DNA from 3 places in the Nakamurella panacisegetis genome. Region 1 is predicted to be linked to each of the others. Evidence: riboswitches for the same ligand, from Rfam matches in the RefSeq annotation. Region 1 holds a riboswitch; each other region holds the start of a gene.

Region 1 (5,375 bases):
GAGATAGAGACGTCCACTGTCTTCCAGGTCGCGCCTCTGGGTGATGGCGTCACCGGTGAGGCGTTCAGCTTCCGGCCGCCGCTCGATGCGCACGAGTACCGCGACCTGTACGGCAACCGCTGCCTGCGGGTGGTGCTGCCGGCCGGGCCGTCCACGTTCTCCTATCGAGCCCTGGTCGACGTGGCCGACGAGACCGAGGATTTCGACGAATCGGCCCCGGAGGTCGCGCCGCACGAACTGCCGGACGACGTCCTGCTCTACACAATGCCCAGCCGCTATTGCCTGCCCGACATGCTGGGCAACGAAGCCTGGTGGCGTTTCGCCGACACGCCACCGGGATATCAACGGGTGCAGGCGATCTGCGACCACGTTCATCGTCATCTGCAGTTCGCGTACGGGAGCAGCCATCCCACCTCGACCGCGGCCGACGTCAATGCGTCGGGATTCGGGGTCTGCCGCGATTTCACTCACCTGGCCATTTCCTTCTGCCGGGCACTGAACATCCCGGCCCGGTACGTGTTCGGGTACCTGCCGTTCATGGACGTACCCGATGACGGTTCGCCGAACGACTTCGCGGCCTGGATGGAAGTCTGGTTGGGCGGACGATGGTGGACTTTCGATCCGCGGAACAACCAGCGTCGCAAGGGCCGCATCCTGATCGGCCGGGGCCGGGACGCCTCGGACGTGGCCATGGCGACGACGTTCGGCGGCCCGCTGCTGGAGAACATGACGGTGATCGCCCAGGAACTGACGGCGGTGCACGGGTGACGGCCGAGGAGATCATCGCCCGCCTCGGCCTGGAGCGACTGGATCCCGAGGGTGGCTACTTCCGCCGGGTGTACACGGCGACCGGGGCGAGCGCAGCGACGGCCATCTACTACCTGGTGTCCGGGGACGATTTCTCGGCGCTGCACCGCATGCGGACCAGCGACGAGCTGTTCTTCCACCACGCCGGCGCGCCTCTGCGGATGCTCGTCCTGGACGGTGACGGCCGTGAGGTGGTGCTGGGCAGCGATCTCGCCGCCGGGCAGCAGCCGCAGGTACTGATTCCGGCGGGCACCTGGCAGGGCGCCTCGCCCGACGGGGCCTGGTCTTTGGTGTCGACCGTGGTGGTGCCCGCTTTCGAGTGGTCCGATTTCGAGTTGGGCGACCAGCCGGAGTTGACGGCGATGTTCCCCGGGTGGGCGACCCGGATCGACGAGCTCAGCCGGTGAGGGCCGCCCGCAGGGCGAGCACCGTCGCCAGCGGCCGATCGCCGATCGGGCGCAGCACCACACTGTCCGCGCCGGCGTCCCAGAGCGCGGAAACCTTCTGCGCAGCAACAGATGCCGGCCCATCAGCCAGGTAGACCTGCGCCGGAGCGACGCCCTGAACCTCGGCGAACTCGGCCCGGACGTCGGCGGTGGCCGCAGCCAGTGCCTGCTCGTCGGATTCGATGCACACGTGCGTGAGAACGGTCAGCGAATGCTCACTGGCGGCTGAGATGTGTTGCCGCGCAGCGGCTATGACGCTCGGCCCGGTGCCTTCGGCGAGGATTGTGCCGTCGGCGACCCGGCCGGCCAGGGCCAGCGACCGCGGCTTCATGACACCGGCCAGCAGTGGCGGCACCGCGGCCGGCGGGTGGACCAGCCGGACCCCGTCCACCGTCACGTAGCGGCCGTGGGCATCGACGAATTCGCCGCGCAGCAGCGCGCGGGTGGCCCGGAAGGTCTCCTCCAGCAGCGTCAGCGGTGACTCGACGGCCGCACCGACCTGCCGCATCCATGGCGTCACGCCGTGGCCGATCCCGGCCAGCAGCCGCCCGGGATGCAGCCGCTCCAGCGTGGCCAGTTCCATCGCGAGCACCGCGACGTTCCGCAGCGGCGCGGGGACGATCCCGATGCCGACGGTGATGGATCCGGTAGCGGCCAGCGCGGTGGCCGCGGACGACATCGCCCCACCCCAGCCCAGGTCCTCGACCACCCAGATCTCGTCGAAGCCGGCCTGCTCCAGGTCTCGGGCGAAGCCGGCGAGCTGCTCGGGCGGGCGGGCCCGGTCGAACATGACGCCGAGCCGTCGGGGTGGGGTGATGGTCATGGCCACAGAACCTACGCCCGCCGGGACGGTGCGTACCCAGGCACGCACCGGAACCGGCTACGGTGGTGGACGGCGCGGGGCGCCGGAGGCGAGAACCGGCTGAGATGCACCCGTGGAACCTGCCAAGGTAGTGCTTGCGAAGGGAACGCCAGTGACTCTGGAATCAGCTCTGACGACGGCCGACATCGCCGCCGTGATCGACCGTGTGCGAGCGGCCTCGCCGTTGGTGCAGTGCATCACCAACACCGTGGTCGCGAACTTCACCGCCAACGGTCTGTTGGCCGCCGGTGCCGCGCCGGCCATGGTCGACGCGCCGGAGGAGGCGGGTCTGCTGGCGTCGGTGGCCGGCGCCCTGTTGATCAACCTCGGCACCGTGACCACGGCCCAGGCGGCGGGTATGCGGGCCGGTATCGCCGGGGCTATCGGGGCCGGGGTGCCGTGGATCCTGGATCCGGTGGCCATCGGGGCGCTGCCCCTCCGCACCGGTCTGGCCCACGAATTCGCCGCCCTCGGGCCGGCCGTCATCCGGGGTAACGCTTCCGAGATCGGCGCGTTGTCCGGTGGCACGGGAGGACGGGGAGTCGATTCCACGGCGACCCCCGACGAGGTGGCCGAGGTCGCGGCGCAGGTGGCCGGGGACTTCGCCACCGTGGTCGCGATGAGCGGCGCGGTCGACCTGATCACCGACGGCACCCGGACGGTACGAGTGGCGTCGGGCAACGACCAGCTCACCCGGGTCACCGGAGTGGGGTGCTTCCTCGGGGCGCTGATGGGCGCCTGCGCCGCCGTCACCCCGGATCGGTTGCTCGCGGCGGCCGCCGCCACCGCCTGGGTGTGTGTGGCCGGCGACCGGGCGGCGAAGCAGAGCGAGGGGATCGGCATGTTCGCCGTGGCCTTCCTCGATGCGCTGGACGAGCTGTCGGGCAACGAGATTGCGCAGGGAGGCGCGGTGAGCGTTTCTTGAGCAGGATCGACGCGTCGGTCTACCTGGTGACCGACACCGTGCTCTGCGGCGGGCCGGCCGGGGTGGTCGACACGGTGCGGCGGGCGGTGACCGGGGGAGTCAGTGCGGTTCAGATCCGCGATCCGCTGGCCAGCACCCGTGATCTGGCCGCGCTCGCGACGGCGGTGCTGGACGCGCTCCGGGAGACCGGCATTCCGGTGATCGTGAACGACCGGGTCGACGTCGCCCTCGCGGTCGGGGCCCACGGCGTGCACGTCGGTCAGCGCGATCTGCATCCTCTCGCCGCTCGGCGGCTGATCGGACCGGCCGCCCACCTCGGCCTCTCGGTGTCGACCGAGGCGGAACTGCGGGACGCACTGATGCTGCCGGACGGCACCGTCGATCTGCTCGGGGTCGGCCCGATCCGGGACACGCCGTCCAAGACCGACGCCGCACCCGCGATCGGGTTCGACGCCCTGGCCGCGATGTGTGCGGCCGGTTCGGTGCCCTGCGTGGCCATCGGTGGCGTCAAGGCGGCGGACATCCCCGAGCTGCGTCGCGCGGGAGCGGTTGGTCTGGCGGTCATCTCGGCGATCTGCGGTCAGGCCGACCCGGCGGCCGCGGCTGCGACGCTGCGCCGAGGATGGGACGCGCCGTGACCCGGCCGCCCGGCCACCCGCCGGTGGTGCTGAGCATCGCCGGTTCCGATCCCAGCGGCGGCGCCGGGATCCAGGCCGATCTGAAGACCTTCAGTGCGCTCGGTGGCTACGGCTGCGCCGTCATCACGGCCCTGACCGCGCAGAGCACCCGCGGCGTGTCCGGCGTCTTCCCGATCCCGGCCGGGTTCGTCGCCGAGCAGCTCGACGCGTTGTTCGCCGACGTCGGCATCGACGCCGTGAAGGTCGGCATGATCGCGAACGCGGAGATCGCCCGGGCGGTGGCCGATGCGCTGCGGCGGTACGCGCCGCCCGTCGTGGTCCTGGATCCGGTGATGGTGGCGACGTCGGGGGATCGGCTGTTGGCACCCGACGCCGAGGACGTCATGCGGTCGGAGTTGTTGCCACTGGCCGACCTGATCACGCCGAACCTGGACGAGGCGGCCGCGCTGCTGGGTACCCAGCGTGCCGCGGATGCGGACGAGACCAGGGCGCAGAGCCTTGCGCTGCGGGCGATCGGCGCGCGGCGGGTGCTGCTGAAGGGTGGCCACCTGGTCGGCCCGGAGGCGACGGACTACCTGGTCGACAGCGACGGCCGGGTGCAGGAGTTGACCGCGGAGCGGATCGACACCGCCAATACACATGGCACCGGTTGCACGTTGTCCTCGGCCGTCGCCGTACTCCGCCCCGGCGCTGATGACTGGTTCACCGCCGTGCAGGAGGCGAAGGCCTACCTGACCACGGCCTTGCGCCACGCCGACGAGCTCATGATCGGCGGCACCGGCACCGACTACTCGCCCTACAGCGGACACGGCCCGGTACATCACTTCTCGGCCATGTGGCCGCGACGGTGAACTCGCGACGGTGAACTCGCGACGGCCACGGGCCGCCGGTCGACCGGGGGTGTAACCCCTCGGACGTGGGTGTGACGGTCGGCCGGGGTGCAAGAGTGGTCGGCATGACGATCTCCGGACGGGCACGGCAGGGTTCGATCTACGCCGCCGGGGTGCTCGGTCGGCGACCGGAGGTGCCCACCGGCTGGACCGCCCTGGAGGCGGCCGCTCGATCTCGACTGTCGGCCAAGGCCTTCGCCTACGTGACCGGGGGCGCCGGACTCGAGCTGACGATGGCCGCCGACCGGGCTGCCTTCGCGCGCCGTCAGTTGTCGCCGAGGGTGTTGCGGGACGTCTCGTCCCGGGACTTGTCGGTCGAGCTGTTCGGCCGCCGGCTGCCCGCGCCGATGCTGCTGGCGCCGATCGGCGCGCTCGGCCTGGTGCACCGCGACGCGGACCTCGCCGTCGCGAGAGCGGCGGCGGCCCTTGGCCTGCCGTACATCTTCTCCAACCAGGCGTCCGTCCCGATGGAGGAGTGCGCGGCCGCGATGGGGGATTCGCCTCGTTGGTTCCAGCTCTACTGGAGCACCTCCGACGACCTGGTCGCCAGTCTGGTCGGACGGGCCGAGGCGGCCGGCGCGGAGGCCATCGTCGTCACCCTGGACACCACGATGCTCGGCTGGCGGCCGCGTGATCTGGATCTGGGGTCGCTCCCGTTCGCGACCGGCGAGGGGATCGCCCAGTACACCAGCGATCCGGTGTTCGCCGAACTGGTGGCCGCGCGAGCGCCGGGCACCCGCATCCGCCCGTCGGTCGCGGAGCTGCCGGCCGCGTTGTCGGCGCTGATCCGGATCGCCCGCCGGCACC
Region 2 (5,375 bases), 1.6 Mb from region 1:
GCCTTCGCTGCGTCGGCCGCGCTGTTCAGGTTCGTGGTGCCGTGGGCGTGCAGCGTGGCCGAGGTCGACACGATGATGGCGAACATGACCAGGTTGTTGAACGCCATCCCGGCGATGACATCCAGCCTGGATGCGCGAAGCTTGCGCCGTGATTTGCTGCTGTCACGTTCGGCCAGCGGAACCGCGCGTCGTCCCTGCTCTGGCTCGTCTCGCATGTCCTCGAGGCGGTGCGCCGATTGCCAGAAGAAAAGGTAGGGGCTGATGGTGGTACCCAGCACGGCCACCAGCAACGTGAGGTAGGTGGGATTGAGCTGCATCTGGGGGACAAAGGTGCCCCGCAGCACTTGCCCGGCCGGTGGATGCACCAAGATGGCGACGACGAAATAGACCAGTAGCGCGGCGCAGAGCACCTTGAACACCAGGGCGATCCGGGCGAACGAACCGAACATCACCAGGGCCGTGGTCGCGACGCCGGCCACAAGGGCCCAGAGCCAGGTGGGACCGGCATGCAGCAAGGTCATTCCGGATCCGACCGCGACCAGGTCGGCGGCGATGTTCAGTGCGTTTGCGGCGAGCAGGCCGATCAGCAAGGCCCCGAAGAAGATCCGCGCCGGTCGACTTCGCCATCGAATGACGACCAGCTCGCCCAGGCTCTTGCCGGTGGCCAGCGCCGTACGATCGCAGATCTCCTGCACGGCCGCCATCAGCGGAAAGGTAACAAGACTGACCCACAGCATGCCGTAACCCTGGGCCGCGCCGGCCTGGCTGTAGGTGGCCACGCCGGAGGGGTCGTCATCGCTCGCCCCGGTCACCAGGCCGGGACCAATGGCGCGCAGGTAATACCGCCAACCGGTCCGGTGCGGACCCTGGGTCAGATCGACCTCACTCCGCAGTTGCGAACCTTCGGCGTCACCCTTCCCAGCGGCCGCAGGCACCAACTCTGCAGAGGAGTCGGCAGCGTCAGGCACAGCGTCTCCTTTCCTGCGACTCCGAAGGTTTCTCGGGGTTCTGGACCACATCGCGGAACCGTACACCGTAGACAGGCCTCAGATGCCGGCGACGGACTGTCAATTTTAAATGGTGGATCTGGTGCGACCGAGAGGTAGCAGATCATCGCTGACACCATTGACGCTGTGACGACTGATGAGGGGGTGGACCAGCCGCAGGCCCCCGGAATCGAGCCCTTCGAGCGTTGCTGTTCAATGTGGCGGCGCATGATGATAGTGGTCGGCTAGGCCAGTGGGAGATAGAGCTTTGCGCCGGCCTCCTTGAATTCGGCCGACTTCATGGCCATTCCCTGGGCGGCGAGATCCTTGAGTTCGTGGGAAATCTTCATGGAGCAGAATTTCGGTCCGCACATGGAGCAGAAGTGTGCAGTCCTGGCGCCGATGGCGGGGAGGGTCTCGTCGTGGTAGGAGCGGGCCTGGTCCGGGTCGATGGCCAGGTTGAACTGGTCCTCCCAGCGGAATTCGAACCGGGCCTTGGACAGCGCGTCGTCCCAGACCTGCGCGCCGGGGTGATTCTTGGCGAGATCACCGGCGTGGGCGGCGATCTTGTAGGCGATCATCCCGGCTTTGACGTCCTCGCGGTTCGGCAGTCCGAGGTGTTCCTTGGGAGTGACGTAGCAGAGCATCGCGGTGCCGTGCATGGCGATCACCGCGGCGCCGATGGCCGAGGTGATGTGGTCGTAAGCCGGGGCGATGTCGGTCGTCAGCGGCCCGAGGGTGTAAAAAGGCGCGTCCGAGCACCACAGTTTTTGTTTGTCGACGTTCTCCTTGATCTTGTGCAAGGGGACGTGGCCCGGGCCCTCGTTCATCACCTGCACGTCGTATTCCCACGCGATCGTGGTCAATTCACCCTGGGTCCTCAGTTCGGCGAACTGCGCTTCGTCGTTGGCGTCGGCGATGCTGCCGGGCCGTAGACCGTCGCCGAGGGAGAACGCGATGTCGAATTGGGCGAAGATTTCACAGAGATCCCGGAAGCGGGTGTAGAGGAAATTTTCCTCGTGCCGGGCCAGTGCCCACGCAGCCATGATCGATCCGCCGCGCGAGACGATCCCGGTGACCCGGTCGACGGCGAGCGGAACGTGTGCCAGCAGTACCGCGGCGTGGACTGTCATGTAGTCCACGCCCTGTTCGGCCTGCTCGATCACGGTGTCTCGGTAGATCTCCCACGTCAGCAATTGCGGGTCGCCGTTGACCTTCTCAAGCGCCTGGTAGAGCGGAACGGTCCCGATCGGGACCGGGGAGTTCCGCACGATCGCCTCGCGGATGCGGTGGATGTGCTTGCCGGTGGACAGGTCCATCACGGTGTCGGCGCCCCACGTGCACGCCCAGCTCATCTTGTCGACCTCTTCGGCGATGCCGGAGGACACCGCTGAGGTACCGATGTTGGCATTGACCTTTACCAGGAACTTCTCGCCGATCAGCATCGGCTCGGATTCCGGATGATTGATGTTGTTGGGCAGAATCGCGCGGCCGGCAGCGATCTCGGCGCGCACCGCCTCCGGGTCCATCTGCTCGCGGATCGCGGCGAACTCCATCTCGGGCGTGATGATGCCGCTGCGGGCATAGTGCAATTGCGTCACGCGCCGGCCGGCCCGCGCCCGCCGGACCATCCGTCCCTCGTTGGCGGGCCCCACCGCCGGGGCGGTGTCGACGTCGCCGCGTTCGGTGATCCAGCCCAGGCGCAGTTCCGGCAGACCCATCGTAAGGTCACCGCCAGGTCCGGAGGTGTCGTACAGCAGGACCGGCGGTTCGCCGCCCGACAGTTCCACCCGGGTGAACGGCACCCTCAGGTCCGGGCGTGAACCCTGTTGATAAACCTTGCTTCTCATCGAATGGGTTGCAGACGCCATCGGATCTTCCCTTCCTGCGCCGGCATTATCCGGATCAGGTTCGGCGGTCGGAGGCTGGAGTGCCTCCCTCTCAGCCCGGACTTACCGGGCTCCCGCGGGTCATTGGTGCTCACTATGCCAGAGCTACCGGGATCGTGCATCCGGCGGCCCCGATATTCGTTTGATCTGCGGTGCTACAGCATTCCTTCCAGCATGCCCTCGTACGACGAGGATGCCTCGGCCGACCAGCGGCGCGGGATACGGCCCGCGAGATAGGAATCCCGGCCGGCGCAGGCCGCCAGCCGCATGGCCCTTGCCATCCGGATCGGTTGCGCGGCCCGGGTGACGGCCGAGGCGACCAGCACGGCATCGCAGCCCAGTTCCATCGCCTGGACCACATCAGCAGCCGAGCCGATACCGGCGTCCAGGATGATCGGAACCCCAGCGCCGGCAACGATCTGGGCGATGTTGTGGGGGTTGGCGATACCGAGCCCGGAGCCGATCGGGGATCCGCCGGGCATCACCGCCGCGCAACCCACCTGCTCCAACCGCCGGGCCAGGATCGGGTCGTCGTTGGTGTAGGGCAGGACCACAAACCCGTCATCGACCAACTGTTCGCACGCGGCCAACAACTCCAGTCCGTCCGGCAGCAGGGTGTGTTCGTCCGCGACGACCTCCACCTTGATCCATTGGGTTTCCAATGCCTCGCGGGCGAGTCGGGCCGTCAGCACCGCTTCGGCGGCGGTGCGGCATCCGGCCGTGTTGGGCAGCACCCGCACACCGACTTCGCGAAGGACGTCCAACACCGATCCGGTCGCATCGGGTCCGATCCGCCTCATCGCCACCGTCGTCAGGTCGGTGCGGGATTCGCGGAGGATTTCGCCGAGGCCGGCCAGACTCGGGGCGCCGCCGGTGCCGACGATCAACCGCGAGGAGAACGTCAGGTCGGCAATGACGAACGGATCCGGCTCGGTCGACTCCGTCAGGACATCGAGGTCTCTCATCTCAGCCGCCCTGCACTGCGGTCAGCACATCGAGTCGGTCGCCATCGCGAAGATCCACCGCGGGCCATTCGCCCCGGGGTACGACCTCGCCGTTGTGGGCAACGGTGATCCCGGACGTCTTGGTGCTGATCGTGTGCACCACGTCGGCCATGGTCAGGCCGTCGGCCAGGTCGGCGGGTACCCCGTTGAGCATTACCTGCATCGCTGATCTCCCTCGTTCGTCGGTTTGTCGGTCTTGGGAAACCGATCCGGTTGGAAGGGCTCCCATTGTGGTGCTAACGGGCCGCCGGCGAGCAGGGCCGTCACTGCGACCGCGGTGGATGCTGACAGCAGGATCCCATTGCGGTGATGGCCGGTGGCCAGAATCAGGCCCGGTTCGGTCTCCCCGAGCAGCGGCCCGTTGTCGGGCGTGCCGGGCCGCAGACCGGCCCGCATCTCCGCCATCTCGAATTCCGAGGAGATCGGCAGGAGCTCGTATGCGTTGCGCAGCAACTCGAACACACCGCCGGCGGTGACCACGGTGTCGAAACCCTGCTGCTCCTGGGTGGCGCCGAGCACCACCTCGCCCCCTGCCCTGGGCACCAGATAGACCTCCTGGCCCTGACCAACGCGCGGAGGGTGTGTGTGAGCACCGGACCTGCGGCCAGCAACCTCGGGGGGATCTGCAACCGAAGAATCTGGCCTTTGACCGGATGGATCGGATACCCGGACAACCGACCGGACTGCGCGCCGGCGCAGAGCACCACCGTCGCGGCCGGCAGCTGTTCCCCGGAGTCGGTGGTGACGCCGCTGACCCGACCACCGGTCCGGTCGAGCCGGCTGACGGTGCCGGTCACCATTCGCACACCCCGGGCCGCGGTGGCTCGCTGCAGCGAACGCAGGTACCGCCGGTTGTCGACCGACAGGTCGCCGCCGGCCAGCACACCGCCGTTGACACCCGCGGCCAGGAATGGCTCCAGTTTCCTGGTCGCGCTTCCGGTCAGTGTTTGGGTGGCCCAGCCCAACGAATTGCGGTAGGCGCTCATGCGCGCCAGCGCAGCCTTGTCGCCGGTGTTGAAGGCCACGGCCAGCGTGCCCTCGGTCCGCAGACCGACCGACTCACCGGGCAGCTCATCCAGGGCCTCGGCCAACACACGGAATTCGGCAACCGCAGCGACGTTGAGCTCCACGAGATCCTGCTCGCCGAAACCGGCCTCGCTCAGCGGAGCGAGCATCCCGGCCGCGGCCCAGCTCGCACCGGCCGCGCCACCCGGGTCGACGACGGTGATTTCGGCCCCGGCCTCGGAGAGCCGGAAGGCACAGGCCAGTCCGATGACGCCACCGCCGACGATCACCACATCACCACGGGGACGAGACACCCTGGCAGCGTAGGGCGTCGCGGCTTGCTGGTTGGATGCACCAGTGACCCGATCCCGCCTTGCCGACGCCCGTCTGTATCTGTGCACTGACTCCCGCCGCCGCCAGGGTGACCTGCCCCAGTTCCTGGACGCGGTTCTGTCCGGCGGCGTCGACATCATCCAGCTACGGGAAAAGCA
Region 3 (5,375 bases), 1.7 Mb from region 1:
GCTCGGCGAACGGAAGGTCGAGAAACACCATTTCGGCGCTGACCGCGAGATCGAAACCCATGGCGCTCACCTTCGCGTGCCTAGAACGTTCTAGACGCAGCAGCCTACGACCGCCCAAACCCGGGGGTCAAGGCTCCGCCCCTGGACATAGAACGATCTAGGGTGGACGGGATCAGCGGCCCGGTGACCCCGGACCCCCGAAGCCGAAGGAGCACCGTGACCGGGGACCGCCCGAGTGTCGAGCGTCGAGCGACGATCGCCGATGTCGCCGCGGTGGCCGGTGTCTCGCCGGCGTTGGTCTCGATCGTCATCCGCGGCGTGCCCGGTGCCTCGGCGGCCACCCGGCAGCGTGTGCTGGCCGTGGCCGAGGGCCTTGGCTATCGACCGGACCAGCGGGCGCGGATGCTCCGGCGCCAGCGCTCCAGACTGCTGGGCGTCTCCTTCGAGGTGCAGCAAGCGTTCCACGGTGACCTGGTCGAAGGGATCTACACCGCCGCACAGGAGGCCGGCTACGAGGTGGTCCTGAGTGCGGTGGCGCCCAGTCGCAGCGAGGAGCGGGCCGCCCAGACCCTGCTCGACGACCGGTGCGAGGCGATGATCCTGCTCGGCCCGCGGGTACCCGTCGCCACGCTCGGCCGCTGGGCGTCCCGGATGCCGCTGGTCGTCGTGGGCCGCAGCGTTCGTCATCCGGGGGTCGACACCGTCCGGTCGGCCGACGACAAGGGAATGTCGCTGGCCGTCGGACATCTCGTCGCGGCCGGCCATTCCCGGATCGCGCATGTCGACGGCGCCTCGGCGCCGGGTTCGGCCGAGCGACGCCGGAGTTTCGCCGGCGCCATGGGCCGTCACGCCCTCGCCGATCAGGCCCGGGTGGTGCCGGGCGGTCCGACCGAGGAGTACGGCGCGGCCGCCACCAGAACCCTGCTGGCCCAGGGCATTGCGCCGACCGCGGTGGTGGCCTACAACGACCGCTGCGCCCTTGGCGTCCTGGACACGCTGCACCGCAACGGGCGGCAGGTCCCGCAGGACGTCTCGGTGATCGGCTGGGACGACAGTCGGCTGGCCGCTCTGTCCTACGTCGACCTGACGACGGTCGGCCAGAATCCGGGCCGGCTGGCCCGATTGGCGGTCGCTCGCATCGCCGGCCGGCTCGACGGCACCCGCATCGGCCCCCGGGAGCAGGTCATCCCGCCTGAACTGGTACTTCGCAGCAGCACCGGGCCACCTCCCCGGACCTGACCAGCCACTGATCGTTCGAACCCATCCCGAGGAGACAGGAACACCATGGACCGCTTCACCGACACCGCCTGGGCCGACACCGCGACGATCCGGCGGGCCATCGACGAGCATCCGTTCCTGCTGGGTCTGCGGGACGGAACCCTGGCCGAGGCAACGTTCCTCGGCTACCTGGCACAGGACGCGCACTACCTTCTGGGGTACGCCCGCGCCCTGGCCATGTGCGCGGCACAAGCCTCGCACCCCGACGATCTGTCGTTCTGGGCCCGCTCCGCCCACGACGCCATCGAGGTGGAACGCACGCTGCACGCCGGCCGGGTGCTCGACCTCGACGCGGCGCCGCCGTCACCGGCCGGGACGGCCTACGTCACCTTCCTGCTCGGCGCGGCGGCGCGCGGGAGCTACCCGGTACTGGCCGCCGCGCTGTTGCCGTGCTTCTGGATCTACCAGGACACGGGTCAGCGGCTGATGGACGGTCTGGACCTGTCCGGACATCCGTACGCAGACTGGATCCAGACGTACGGCGATCCGGATTTCGCAGCCGCGACCGCACGGGCCAAGGACATCGTCGACCGGTGCGCGTCCAATTCGTCGGCCTCGGTGGTGGCGGACATGCACGCCGCGTTCGCCACCGCCGCCCGTTACGAGTGGATGTTCTGGGACGCCGCCTGGCGCGGCGAGACCTGGCCCGCCTTCGGCGATGCGAAGGGCAGGGCCACCAGCACGGCGACCACGAACGAGGCGATCGAGGCCGACAGCCACGGGTGACCGATGAGGTGCAGGTCGGTCCCCATCCGGGTCCAGAACGAGGACCACCCGGCGATCCCGCCCGGGTTGATCAACTGGTAGACCACGAATCCGATGATCCAGGCGGCGATCATCCCAGGCCGGACGGGCGCCGCATCCGACACGTCCCAGACGGCGACGAGGGCCGTGGGTTCGGCGCTCGACGAACCGTCGACCACCGGCGCGGGCGGGGCAACCGCGACGCGTGAGCGGGCCCAGCCGGCGACCAGAGCACCGGACAGCGGGATGAAGACGGCCCCGATCAGGTAGAGGAAGTTCTCGTACTGGGACACGTCGACGGTGAGCGCGAGCACCGTCGTACCCGCCCCGATCAGCACGGTCAGGATCCGCCGATCCCAACGCGGGGCCATGTTCTGGATCGAGACAGCGGTGGAGTAGACGTTCGCGAACGACTGATCGGTCTCCCGCAGCACCAGGATCGCGAAGGCCACCGTGCCCAACGGGAGGGTCAGGAACAGATCGGGGATCTGATCTCCGTTGCTCGAGCCGAGCTGGGTCAGAGCCACCACGCCGATCAACAGACAGGCGACCTGGGTCACCCCGTATCCGAGGAAGCCGCCGGCGAAAGCCGAACGGGCGCTGCGGGAATGACGCGAGTAGTCGGCCCCGAGCGGGACCCAGGAGATGGTCAGGGCGATGACCGCGTCGACCGCGAGCCAGAATCCGCCCCAGGAACCGGTGATCGCGCCGGTCGGACGGCGCAGCAGGCCGACAGCAAGAACGATCATCGACAGCACGACCAGGACGGAGACGTACTTGCGCAGTACCCGGATGGCGCCGAGCGGCCGGAGGGTGAGCCCGGTGGTGACGGCGCCGGCGACGACGACACAGAGCCAGGACGGCAGGTGACCGCGGGAAAGGGCCTGCAGTCCACTGGAAATGACGAACAACTCGAACACAGCCCAGCCCAGGCACTGTGCGATGTTCAGCACGGTCGGGACGAACGAGGCCTTGGCCCCGAGCAGTCCGCGGAGAAGCACCATGGCCGGCGCCCCGGTCCGGGCTCCGAGCACCAGCGTCGCCCCGAGGATCAACCCGCCGAGTACCGATCCGGTGACGATGGCGACGATCGCCGCTGTGAGCCCGAGCGGCGACGCGCCGGACGGCTGCAGGACGGCGACCGCCCCGGCGAAACCGAGGAGGCTGACCCCGAGGTTGCCCCACAGCCCCAGCTGGTCGAGCAGGCCCAGGGTGCGGGGGGCGGCCTCGGTGAGGGTGTGCGGCGCCTCGTCTGGAGGGGCCACCGACGATGCAGCCGATGGTCGGGACGATCTGGATACAGATGTGGACATGACAGCCAACCTCTCCCTGCGCCGGTACTAGCCGGATCAGGTTCAAGCGGTCGGTGGCCTGGGCGGATTCGATGTTTCCGCCGCTCGTCCACCCTCTCAGCCCGATCTGCGGGCTCCCGCGGGATGCGATCAGTGTAGGGGGATCGGTGCCCGTCCGCGGCACCGTCCCGGTCCGGCACCGTCCCGGTGAACCGGTGGCCCCACCGAGAAGCCGGGCCGCGTCACCGGCGGTGGCTCACCCGTGCGGCTGCGGATCGGCCTCGACCCGGGCCGGGCTGACCTGGATGGTGGCGGCGGCCAGGCGACGCACCCCGGCCAGCAGGTGGGCCTCGGCGTGATCGGCGATCTGGTGCGCCTCCTGCACGGTGAGCGCCGGATCGACGGTGATCTCGGCCTCGGCCCGCAGGGTGTGCCCGATCCAGCGCAACCTGAGCTCGCGGATCTGTCGCACCCCGTCGACCGTGCCGATCGCCGCGGCGGCCAGGTCCACCACACCGGGATCGACCGCGTCCATGAGACGGGCCCCGACCTGACGGATCGCCGACCGGAGCACTCCGAGGATGGCGACCATGATCAGCAGTCCGACCACCGGGTCGGCCCAACGCCAGCCGAGGGCGACGCCGCCGGCGCCGAGCAGGACGGCCAGACTGGTGAATCCGTCGGTGCGGGCGTGCAGGCCGTCGGCGACCAGTGCGGCCGATCCGATCTGGCGCCCGACCCGGATCCGGTAGCGGGCCACGATCTCGTTGCCCAGGAAGCCGATCAGTCCGGCCCCGGCCACCGCCCAGAGGTGCGACACCGGCTGCGGATGGATGAGCCGGGCGATGGCCTCGTATCCGGCCAGAACGCTGGACAGCAGCATCATGGCGATGACGAACAGCCCGCCGATGTCCTCGGCGCGGCCGTAACCGTAGGTGTGGCGCTTGTTCGGCGGTCGACGGACCAACGTGAACGCGATCAGCAGGGGCACTGCGGTCAGTGCGTCGGCGACGTTGTGCAGCGTGTCGCCCAACAGGGCGATGGAGCCGGACAGCAGCACCACCACGCCCTGGATGGCGGCCGTGAGACCCAGCCCGATGAGGCTGATCACAAGGGCCCGTCGGCCCGCACTGTCGGCCTCCAGCGCGTCGTCGATGGCGTCGACCGTGTCGTGGGAATGCCCGCCGACCAGTTCCGACAGCCAATGCCTGATCGATGACCACGGGGAACTCACGTCGTGTGAGTGGCCGTGCTCGTGCGAGTGGCCGTGTTCGTGCTCGTCGTGATTGGCGTGGCTGTGCCCGTGCTCATCGTGGTCGTGGTCGTGCTCGTGCTCGGCTGCCGCGGGTAGGTCGAGGTCGGAATGCTCGCGGACAACAAGGTGACTCATCAGGTGACTCGTTTCGCCGGGCCGGTTGGGTTCGCCGTCATACTATCGTCATCTTCGCATCCGTGAAGGTATGAAGGTGGTCGGCTAGGGTGAGATGTATGACCGTCCCCGCGACCACGGATGCCGTTGCCGCGGTCGGCGGTCCCCACCCGGAGAATCCGTCACCGGCCCAGGTGGACGCAGCCGTGGTTTCGTTCGCGATGCTGGCCGATCCGACCCGGGTGCGCATGTTGTGGGCCATGTCCTCCCGCGAGATGGACGTGGCCAGCCTGGCCGCCGCAGCCGGCTGCCGGCCGACCGTGGCCAGCCAGCATCTGTCGAAGCTCCGGTTGGCCGGTCTGGTCGAAGGCACCCGCGAGGGGCGCCGGATCGTCTATCGGCTGCGCGGCGGGCACGTCCGCAATCTGTTGCGGGAAGCGATGTTCCAGGCCGACCACCAGATCACCGGCGAGCCCGTCCACGACTGAGCGCGGCCGCGGGACCGCGCGTCGTTCACACCTCGCGCAGGAACCGCACCGTGCGGTCGAGCAGCAGTTCAGTGGCGTCGGGGTCGTAGTCGGGCAGTGATCGGCCGACGAACAGGTGGCGATCACCCGGGTAGAGGAACAATTCAGCATCCGGCGCCGAGCTGACGAGCTCGCGGGCCGCCTCCAGATCGCCCTCGCCGGTGA

The links. A riboswitch is a leader RNA that binds a small molecule or an ion and turns the genes downstream of it on or off. The one in region 1 is predicted to bind thiamine pyrophosphate.
Region 2: another riboswitch for thiamine pyrophosphate. It lies ahead of thiC (phosphomethylpyrimidine synthase ThiC); the one in region 1 lies ahead of thiM (hydroxyethylthiazole kinase).
Region 3: another riboswitch for thiamine pyrophosphate. It lies ahead of BLS97_RS02970 (purine-cytosine permease family protein); the one in region 1 lies ahead of thiM (hydroxyethylthiazole kinase).

The regions. Positions count from the first base shown of each region.
Region 1 is NZ_LT629710.1:2,357,016-2,362,390, forward strand. It holds gene BLS97_RS10360 (transglutaminase-like domain-containing protein) at 1-768, shown strand, start outside; gene BLS97_RS10365 (cupin domain-containing protein) at 765-1,214, shown strand; gene BLS97_RS10370 (LLM class flavin-dependent oxidoreductase) at 1,204-2,076, opposite strand; TPP riboswitch at 2,142-2,239, shown strand; gene thiM (hydroxyethylthiazole kinase) at 2,234-3,040, shown strand; gene thiE (thiamine phosphate synthase) at 3,037-3,678, shown strand; gene thiD (bifunctional hydroxymethylpyrimidine kinase/phosphomethylpyrimidine kinase) at 3,675-4,529, shown strand; gene BLS97_RS10390 (alpha-hydroxy-acid oxidizing protein) at 4,634-5,375, shown strand, end outside.
Region 2 is NZ_LT629710.1:3,911,603-3,916,977, reverse strand. It holds gene BLS97_RS17670 (Nramp family divalent metal transporter) at 1-968, opposite strand, end outside; gene thiC (phosphomethylpyrimidine synthase ThiC) at 1,232-2,836, opposite strand; TPP riboswitch at 2,852-2,963, opposite strand; gene BLS97_RS17660 (thiazole synthase) at 3,031-3,840, opposite strand; gene thiS (sulfur carrier protein ThiS) at 3,842-4,042, opposite strand; gene BLS97_RS24570 (FAD-dependent oxidoreductase) at 4,033-4,422, opposite strand; partial or broken gene BLS97_RS17650 (FAD-dependent oxidoreductase) at 4,542-5,354, opposite strand; partial or broken gene thiE (thiamine phosphate synthase) at 5,242-5,375, shown strand, end outside.
Region 3 is NZ_LT629710.1:679,743-685,117, forward strand. It holds gene BLS97_RS02955 (TIM barrel protein) at 1-61, opposite strand, end outside; gene BLS97_RS02960 (LacI family DNA-binding transcriptional regulator) at 217-1,239, shown strand; gene BLS97_RS23680 (TenA family protein) at 1,285-2,004, shown strand; partial or broken gene BLS97_RS02970 (purine-cytosine permease family protein) at 2,241-3,335, opposite strand; TPP riboswitch at 3,332-3,465, opposite strand; gene BLS97_RS02975 (cation diffusion facilitator family transporter) at 3,571-4,704, opposite strand; gene BLS97_RS02980 (ArsR/SmtB family transcription factor) at 4,803-5,171, shown strand; gene BLS97_RS02985 (dienelactone hydrolase family protein) at 5,197-5,375, opposite strand, start outside.